DNA from 4 places in the Allobosea sp. P4_H5 genome. Region 3 is predicted to be linked to each of the others. Evidence: predicted binding sites of a transcription regulator. Region 3 holds the regulator's gene; each other region holds the start of a gene.
The links. Region 3 encodes PhoB, which activates phosphate uptake and scavenging genes when phosphate is short. Its sites were predicted from a motif close to TGTCATNNANCTGTCAT; they were not measured.

Region 1 (2,163 bases), on a different contig from region 3:
GGCGTGCGCGATGCGCGACGCCGCGTCATCCAGGGCATCGACGTCTCGCGCTGGCAGGACGATATCGACTGGCAGAAGGTCAAGGATGCCGGCACGCGCTTCGCCTTCATCAAGGCGACCGAGGGCGGCGACCATCTCGACCCGATGTTCAGGAAGAACTGGGCCGAGGCCAAGAAAGCAGGCGTACCGCGCGGCGCCTATCACTTCGTCTACTGGTGCCGGCCTGCGAAGGATCAGATCCGCTGGTTCAAGCGCCACATCCCGCGCGATCCCGACGCCCTGCCGCCAGTCCTCGACGTCGAGTGGAACGGCGAATCCGCCAGATGCGGCAAGAAGATTCCGCGCGAGAAGGCACTCGCCAAGATCCGCGAGATGCTGAAAGGGCTGCAGGAGCACACCGGCAAGAAGCCGATCATCTATACCGACATCACCTTCCACGAGGACGTGCTGGAAGGTGAGTTCAACGACCATCCCTATTGGCTGCGCTCGACCGCCGCCCCGCTGCACCATCGCTATGAGCGCAAGCAGTGGGAGTTCTGGCAGTTCACCACCACTGGCCGCGTCCCCGGCATCGGCGGCGACGTCGACCGCAACGCCTTTTTCGGCAGCGAGCATGAATTCGCCGCCTGGCGCGACGGGCGCTATGACATCGGCGCGCGCAAATGGCGCGGCGGCGAGCCCAAGGTCGCGACCACGCCCAAGCCACCGGCCACGCCGGCCGGCCTGAGGACGCCGAAGGCGGCCGGCGGCACACCGCTGAAATTCCTGCCGCCCGGCAAGATTCCGCGCACCGCATCCCGCGACGTCGCTACGACAGGTTCGCTGGCAAATCGCGACGAGGACTGACGAAACCGAGCCGAGCCGCAAGGAATCGCTCCCTGGCACGCCATTTATTAGACTAAAGTCGTAAGACTAAACTTTCTCAGCTTGCGCAGTGACCTTTCGCAATCGCGACAATACGCTCGATCGTCATCAGACTGTCGGCAACACCGCTCAGCTTCCGCGCATCTCAACGGAGTTGTGGGGACGTCGCGATGAGCACCGTTACGCTGGACCAAGGTCAGGATCTCAAGCCGGGAGCCGGAAAACCGAAGCTCGATGCACCGCAGGGCGCGATCGCCGGCCTGATCTTCGCCGCCGTGATGACGGTCGGCCTCGGTTATATGTGCTATTCGCTCTACCAGGACATCAGCGGTACCGGCATGCCGGCGACGACCTGGCTGCCCTTCGCCCTGCTCGGCGTGGCCATGCTGATCGCGCTCGGCTTCGAGTTCGTCAACGGCTTCCATGACACCGCCAACGCTGTCGCGACGGTGATCTACACCAACGCGATGCCGGCCAGTGTCGCAGTCGTCTGGTCGGGCGTCTTCAACTTCCTCGGCGTGATGATGGCGTCCGGCGCCGTCGCCTTCGGCATCATTTCGCTGCTGCCGGTCGAACTCATCCTGAATGTCGGCTCCGGTGCCGGTTTCGCCATGGTCTTCGCGCTGCTGATCGCCGCGATCATCTGGAATCTCGGCACCTGGGCGCTCGGCCTGCCAGCCTCCTCCTCACATACGCTGATCGGCTCGATCATCGGTGTCGGCCTCGCCAACCAGCTCTACAACAGTGCGAGCGGGACCTCCGGCGTCGACTGGACCAAGGCGACCGAGATCGGCTGGTCGCTGCTGATCTCGCCGCTCTTCGGCTTCATTGCCGCGGCGCTGGTCTTCCTGACGCTCAAGCTGATGGTGCGCAATCCCGAGCTCTATGCCGAGCCCAAGGGCAACAAGCCGCCGCCGCTCTGGATCCGCGGCATCCTGATCGCGACCTGCACCGGCGTTTCCTTCGCCCATGGCTCGAATGACGGCCAGAAGGGCATGGGCCTGATCATGCTGATCCTGATCGGCTGCGCGCCCACCGCCTATGCGCTGAACCGCGCCATTCCAGCCGGCGATCTCGATAATTTCCGCAAGACCGCAATCGCCGCCAGCGCCGTCATCGACCAGAAGGCGCTGGGCTACGCCATCATCGGCGACCCGCGCCAGAACGTGACCCGTTATGTCTCCGAGCGGAAGATCGACGACTCGACCTTCCCGGCGCTCTCGGCCCTGAACAAGGAGATCGTCAAGACGATCGAGACCTACGGCCATCCCTCGAAGTTCCCGGCCACCACCGTCGCCA
Region 2 (2,163 bases), on a different contig from region 3:
ACTTGGCGTTGCGCGCTTTCACAGCCTGGTCCGGGAAGTCCGAGAACAGCCCGTCGATGCCGAGCGCCAGATAGGCCTTGTACTCGGCCGCCGGGTCGCCCTTGAAGTCGGAGGCGAGGCGCTTGGGCTCGCTGCGGAAGGTCCAGGTGTGGACGAACAGGCCGACGGCGTGGGCGTTCTTCACCACGTCGGTCGGCGGCAGCAGCACGCGGTCGCGCTCGTCGATCGTGCCGTCGCCGTTGAGGTCGCGCGGCTTGCCGTCGTCGCCGATCACCTGCTTGGCCGGCATCAGATAGGGCTTCCAGGGGGCGACGCCATCGGCATAGGTCTTGATCTCCTTCAATCCCTCGGCCGTAACGAGGTCCTTGAAGGTGCGCTTGTCGCCGGTGACGACGAAGTCGTAGGGCTTGTCGAACGGGGCGGCGAGGACGATGCCGCCATCCTTGTCGACATCGTCGGCGTCGACGAGCTGGATCAAACGCAATTGCGTCTTGCCGCGCAGATATTTGAGGTTGGCGGTCTCGAAGCTCTGGATGATCACCGGCGAGGTTTTCTCCGTCCAGCCGGCGGCCTTGAGCTGATCGAGCAGCTTGTCCTCGATCGCCAGGCCCAGGGCCGAGTGATAGGTCGAGTGCTTGATCTCCGGATAGATGCCGATGGTGCGGCCGGTGCGGGCGCTCTCGGCCTTGGCGAGATCGATGACCTGCTGCAGCGTCGGGATCTCATATTTGCCGTTATGCGACTGGTCGCGATCGGCGAAGGCCTGCTTGGCCCGCAGCGTCTTGATCTCGGTGAGCGTGAAGTCGGAGGCGAACCAGTCGGTGGTGTCGACGCCGTCGATCTTCCGGGTCGTCTTGCGCGCGGCGAATTCCGGCCGGGTCGCGACATCGGTGGTGCCCGACATGATCGGCTCGTGGCGGACGACGAGATGGCCGTCCTTGGTCGCGACCAGATCAGGCTCGATGAAGTCGGCGCCTTGCTCGATTGCGAGCTTGTAGCCTTCGAGCGTGTGCTCGGGCAGATAGCCGCTGGCGCCGCGATGGCCGGCAATCAGGGCCGGCTTTCCGTCGAGCGTCGGCACGGGGCTCTGCGCCTGGGCCGGCACGGCCAGTGCGAGGGCAAAGGTCGCCAGCATGGTCGCCGGCTGCAACAGGGGCTTCATCTCGTCCGATCCTCGTTTCCTGCGGAAAGGCGGCGAAACTGCTCGGCGGATATGACAGGCTGGTGAAGGCTTCTTGCCCCTGCGCAGCGCCTCGAACATGTCGTCCATGGGCGCTGCGAAGGAGAGTATCGGGAACTTGTCGAGGCGCTCGCTCGCCATGCGGCTGCGGGCGCCTCCGGACGCTCAGCGGCGGCCTTCCAGCGAGGTCTTGGCGTCCAGGCGCTTGGCCGGCGGCGGCGTGGTGTCGACCGGCTGGGTGGCGCAGGCGGCGAGCGACAGGCAGAACAGGCCGGCAAGCGCGAGGCGGGAGAGGGCGGTCATTGCAGAGTTTCCTGGGCGGTTGGCGTTGCGGAAGGAGTTGTATCGTCTTGCGCCCTGTGGGACGAGGGCGTCAAGGGTGCTGTCGCGCTTCGGAATCGTTCCAAATGGCGCCGGGCTCGAGGGCCGCAATGCAAAGCAAGCACAGGAACTGCCGGACATGACTCCCGCCGCCCGCATCAGCGCCGCCATCGAAGTCCTGGCGGACCTGATCGAGCGCCGGCGCCCGGCGGCCGACGCGCTGAAGGACTGGGGGCTGTCACGCCGTTTCGCCGGCTCGAAGGATCGCGCCGCCGTCGCTTCGCTGGTCTATGACGCGTTGCGCCGCCGCGCGTCCTCGGTGCATGCGCTTGGTGAGGAGACGCCGCGGGCGCTCGTGCTCGGCATGCTGGTCAGCCAGCGCGGCCTGGGCGTCGAGGAAATCTCGGACCTCTTCAGCGGGCAGAATCACGCCCCCGCACCGCTGACCGAGTTCGAGGTCGCCGGGCTCGCCGCCTTCGATCTCAACGCCGCGCCCGGCTGGATGCAGGCCGATGTGCCGGACTGGCTCTGGCCCTCCTTCATGGCTGGCTTCGGCGACGATGCGGTTGCCGAAGGGCAGGCTCTGGCGGGCCGCGCGCCGGCCGATATCCGCACCAATCGGCTGAAGATTGATCGCGACAAGCTGCGCGCAGCGCTGAGCC
Region 3 (2,163 bases):
CGCCCTCGTCCGCGAGTTGCAGGAAGAGCTCGGCGTCACGACGACGGTCTTCCGCCGTTTCGAAACGATCGAGACGACCGAGACGGATGGCGTCACGCCCGCACTCTGGCATCTGTTCGCGGTCACCGAATGGACTGGCGGCGACCCCAAGATCAGCAATGACGAGCATAGCGAGATCCGCTGGTTCAACTTCGATTAGGCCCGATCGCTGACCCCGCTGGCATCGGAGGCGTATCGCCCGGTCTTCGCCCGGCTGGCCGCGGCGTTCGGGCCGGAACCGTAGGCATCGGCATGGCGACGTTCGCGATCTATGCGGGCGCGGCGCTGGCGGAGATCGCCGGCTGCTTCGCCTTCTGGGCCTGGCTCAAGCTCGGCAAGTCGGTCTGGTGGCTGCTGCCAGGCCTGGTATCGCTCGCGGCTTTCGCCTGGTTGCTGGCCCTGCTCGACAGTCCAGCCGCCGGACGCGCCTTCGCCGCCTATGGCGGCGTCTATATCGTGGCGTCGCTGGCCTGGATGGCGCTGGTCGAGAAGGTCGCGCCGGATCGCTACGATCTGGCGGGCGCCGCGCTCTGTCTCGCCGGCGCCGCGATGATCGTCGCCGCGCCGCGCTGACAGAAGCGCTCAACTTCGCGCAAATGTCTCGTCGAAGGCATAACCGGCGCCGCGCACCGTACGCAGCGGGTCCTTGGCATTGGCGGGCGTGATCGCCTTACGCAGGCGCCCGACATGGACGTCGACAGTGCGCTCGTCGATATAGACGTCGCGGCCCCAGACGGCGTCGAGCAATTGCGCCCGGGAATAGACCCGGCCCGGCGCCTGCATCAGGAATTCGAGCAGGCGGAACTCGGTCGGCCCGAGATGCAGCTCGGCCCCGGCACGGCGGACACGGCGGGTGGTGCGGTCGAGCTCGAGATCGCCGGCAGCGAGCAAGCCGGCAACGTGGCCGGGCTTGGCACGGCGCAGCAGTGCCTGGATGCGGGCGATCAGTTCGGGCAGCGAGAACGGCTTGACGACATAGTCGTCGGCGCCGGTGGCAAGGCCACGCACGCGCTCGGTCTCCTCGCCGCGGGCCGTCAGCATGATGATCGGCACGCGCTCGGTGTCGCGGCGCGTGCGCAGGCGCCGGCAAAGCTCGATGCCGGAGAGGCCCGGCAGCATCCAGTCGAGCAGGACGAGGTCCGGCGTATGGTCGCGCAGATGCAGTTCGGCGTCGTCGCCGCGCGCCACGCTGTCGACCTCGAAGCCTTCGGCCTCGAGGTTGTAGCGCAGCAGCAGGGTGAGCGGCTCCTCGTCCTCGACGATCAGGATGCGTGCGGGCATGTCAGCGTCCGTTCAAGCGCCCGCCGGTTCAGCCATTGGCCGCCGGCAGGTCGACGAGGATGTTGGTGGTGTCGAGCTTCGGTCGGGTTTCGTCCATGGACTGCCCGGTGACGAGGTAGTGGATGGTCTCGGCGATGTTGGTGGTGTGGTCGCCGATGCGCTCGACATTCTTGGCGCAGAACAGGAGATGCGTGCAGAAGGTGATGTTGCGCGGATCTTCCATCATATAGGTCAGGAGCTCGCGGAACAGCGAGGTGTAGAGCGCGTCGATCTCGTCGTCGCGGCGCCAGACATCCATCGCCTTCTGCTCGTTGCTGGCGGCATAGGCGTCGAGCACGTCCTTGAGCTGGGCCTGGACCAGGCGGCTCATATGCTCGAGGCCGACGACGGCGCGATGCGGCGGCGAGAACTGGCCGGAGATCGCGACCGCGCGCTTGGCGATGTTCTTGGCGAGATCGCCGACACGCTCGATGTCGGCGGCGATGCGGATCGCCGAAATCAGCTCGCGCAAGTCGTTCGCCAGCGGCTGGCGGCGGGCGATGGTCAGCACCGCCTTTTCCTCGACCTCGCGCTGGAGATTGTCGAGGCGCTGGTCGGCGCTGATGATCTTCTGGGCGAGCGCGGTGTCGCGGCGCACCAGAGCCACGGTGGAGTCGCCGAGCATGCGCTCGGACATGCCGCCCATCTCGGCGAGGCTGCGGCGCAGCCCTTCGAGATCGGCGTCGTAGGAGCGGACGATATGGTCGGACATGGGGCGTATCCTTGGGGCTTGCCGACGCTTCGGAATGTCAACCGAAACGGCCGGTGACGTAGTCCTGCGTCTGCTTCTTATGCGGGTTCATG
Region 4 (2,163 bases), on a different contig from region 3:
AGCATATGCGGGGTGACGCCGAACTCCGGCGCCGCCTCGACCATCCGCTCCAGCGAGCGCACGACGCCGTTGATCTGCGGCCGCCAGGCGTCCGTCGCGATCAGGACGCGCATCAGCGCGCTTTCCGCTCAGCCTGTTTTGGCTGAGCGCCAAGAATTCGCGCCAAATCTAAATGCTGGGGCATGTTCTTATCCCAAAAGTGGTTTCCACTTTTGGGGAACATGACCCGGGCGGCCTCGACGAGGCTCGGCACTGGCGCCGGGCGCGCTGTTGTGGGCAGTGCCGGCTTCTCGCCCTTCTGTCGATGCTGCGGCCAGCGGACGATCTCGAAGCGGCCATCGTCGTGCTCGACCACAGCCGTGCAGCTTTCGACCCAGTCGCCGGTGTTGATGTAGGTCAGCCCGCCGATCTCGCGCTGCGCGGCATGGTGGATGTGGCCGCAGATCACGCCGTCGGCCTTGTGCCGGCGCGCCTCGTCGGCAAGGCACTGCTCGAACTCGCCGATATAGTTCACCGCGTTCTTGACCTTGTGCTTGGCCCAGGCCGAGAGCGACCAGTGCGGCAGGCGAAGGACGCGGCGGACCCGGTTGATGCCGTGGTTGAGCACCAGCGCGATCGTGTAGGCCCAGTCGCCGAGCAAGGCGAGCCATTTGGCATTGCGCACCACGAGGTCGAACAGGTCGCCGTGGATGACCAGCATGCGCTTGCCGTCGGCCGTCTCATGGACGATGTCGTCGACCAGGGTGATGCCGCCGAACTGCAGGCCGGTATAGTCGCGCAGGAAATCGTCGTGATTGCCGGTGACGTAGATCAGCTTCGAGCCCTTGCGCACCTTGCGCAGCAGCTTCTGCACCACATCGTTGTGGGACTGCGGGAAGTACCAGCCGCTCTTCAGCCGCCAGCCATCGATGATGTCGCCGACGAGGTAGATCGTCGGCGCGTCGTAGTCGCGCAGGAACTCCAGCACGAGATCCGCCTGGGCTCCGCGCGTGCCCAGATGCAGGTCCGAGATGAAGATGCTGCGAACTTGCTTGGCGTCGCTGTCGTCGCTCATGGCCGCCGGCCCATACTGTTGCCTTGCCTGCGGCGTGTGTCTGATTTGCACTACGCTTTGATGACGCGGCGCCAAAACCGTGCTTTGCCTGCCCGCACAGGAACGGATCTTTCCGGGAGACGACAATGGATCTGGGTATCGCCGGCCGCACGGCCATCGTTTGCGCCTCGAGCAAGGGGCTGGGCCGCGGTTGCGCGCTGGCGCTAGCCGAAGCGGGCTGCACCGTCGTCGTCAACGGCCGCGACGCCAAGACGCTTGAGGAGACCGCAGCTGCGATTCGCGCCAGCACCGGCGCGACCGTGATCGCCGTCGTCGCCGACGTCTCGACCAAGGCGGGCCAGGATGCGCTGCTTGCCGCCGCGCCGAATCCCGACATCCTCGTCAACAACAATGGCGGCCCGCCGCCAAAGCCCTTCCGCGAAGTGACGCGCGAGGGACTTCTTGAAGGCGTAGCGCAGAACATGGCGACGCCGCTGGAACTGGTGCAGCGCGTCGTCGACGGCATGATCGAGCGGCGCTTCGGCCGCATCGTCAACATCACCTCGGCGAGCGTGCTGACCCCGCTGACCGGCCTCGATGTCTCCTCCGCCGCCCGCGCCGGTCTGACCGCTTTCCTCGCCGGCGTGGCCCGCGAGATCGCCCATGCCAACGTCACCATCAACAACATCCTGCCCGGCGTGTTCGACACGGACCGGATCAAGACCGCGACGAACAAGGTCGCCGAGATGCAGGGCATCAGCATCGAGGAGGCGACGAAGCGCCGGCTCGCCGCCGTCCCGGCCGGCCGCCTCGGTACGCCCGACGAGTTCGGCAAGCTCTGCGCCTTCATCGCCAGCGCCCATGCCGGCTACATCACCGGCCAGAACTTCCTGATCGACGGCGGCTCGTTCCGGACGAACTTCTGACACCGGGCCGGCCGGGCCGCGGCAGAGTGCGCCCCGGCTTTCACCTGCAGTACCAAACTGAGACCGATGACCATCGCCTATCGACGCGCCGTCCCCGAGGATACGCCCGCCTGTGTCGTCCTGCGCGGCAGGACACGAGAGAACGCCTTCTCGGTCGAGCGCCTCGCGGAAGCGGGTGTCACGCTCGAAAGCTGGCAGGCTGCC

Region 1: AC1DS0_RS13570 (inorganic phosphate transporter) is a predicted target of PhoB. The motif match lies at 968-984, and genes of this name have one in related genera.
Region 2: AC1DS0_RS01060 (glycerophosphodiester phosphodiesterase) is a predicted target of PhoB. The motif match lies at 1,214-1,230, and genes of this name have one in related genera.
Region 4: AC1DS0_RS15275 (UDP-2,3-diacylglucosamine diphosphatase) is a predicted target of PhoB. The motif match lies at 1,104-1,120, and genes of this name have one in related genera.

What each region holds. Positions count from the first base shown of each region.
Region 1 is NZ_JBFUKM010000006.1:24,449-26,611, forward strand. Features, by position in the region: gene AC1DS0_RS13565 (glycoside hydrolase family 25 protein) at 1-846, shown strand, start outside; gene AC1DS0_RS13570 (inorganic phosphate transporter) at 1,035-2,163, shown strand, end outside.
Region 2 is NZ_JBFUKM010000001.1:210,580-212,742, forward strand. Features, by position in the region: gene AC1DS0_RS01060 (glycerophosphodiester phosphodiesterase) at 1-1,162, opposite strand, end outside; gene AC1DS0_RS01065 (hypothetical protein) at 1,346-1,483, opposite strand; gene AC1DS0_RS01070 (RsmB/NOP family class I SAM-dependent RNA methyltransferase) at 1,641-2,163, shown strand, end outside.
Region 3 is NZ_JBFUKM010000013.1:173,177-175,339, forward strand. Features, by position in the region: gene AC1DS0_RS24740 (NUDIX hydrolase) at 1-199, shown strand, start outside; gene AC1DS0_RS24745 (YnfA family protein) at 292-612, shown strand; gene phoB (phosphate regulon transcriptional regulator PhoB) at 622-1,320, opposite strand; gene phoU (phosphate signaling complex protein PhoU) at 1,349-2,071, opposite strand; gene pstB (phosphate ABC transporter ATP-binding protein PstB) at 2,109-2,163, opposite strand, start outside.
Region 4 is NZ_JBFUKM010000006.1:349,037-351,199, forward strand. Features, by position in the region: gene AC1DS0_RS15270 (glycosyltransferase family 4 protein) at 1-113, opposite strand, end outside; gene AC1DS0_RS15275 (UDP-2,3-diacylglucosamine diphosphatase) at 113-1,054, opposite strand; gene AC1DS0_RS15280 (SDR family oxidoreductase) at 1,180-1,959, shown strand; gene AC1DS0_RS15285 (N-acetyltransferase family protein) at 2,026-2,163, shown strand, end outside.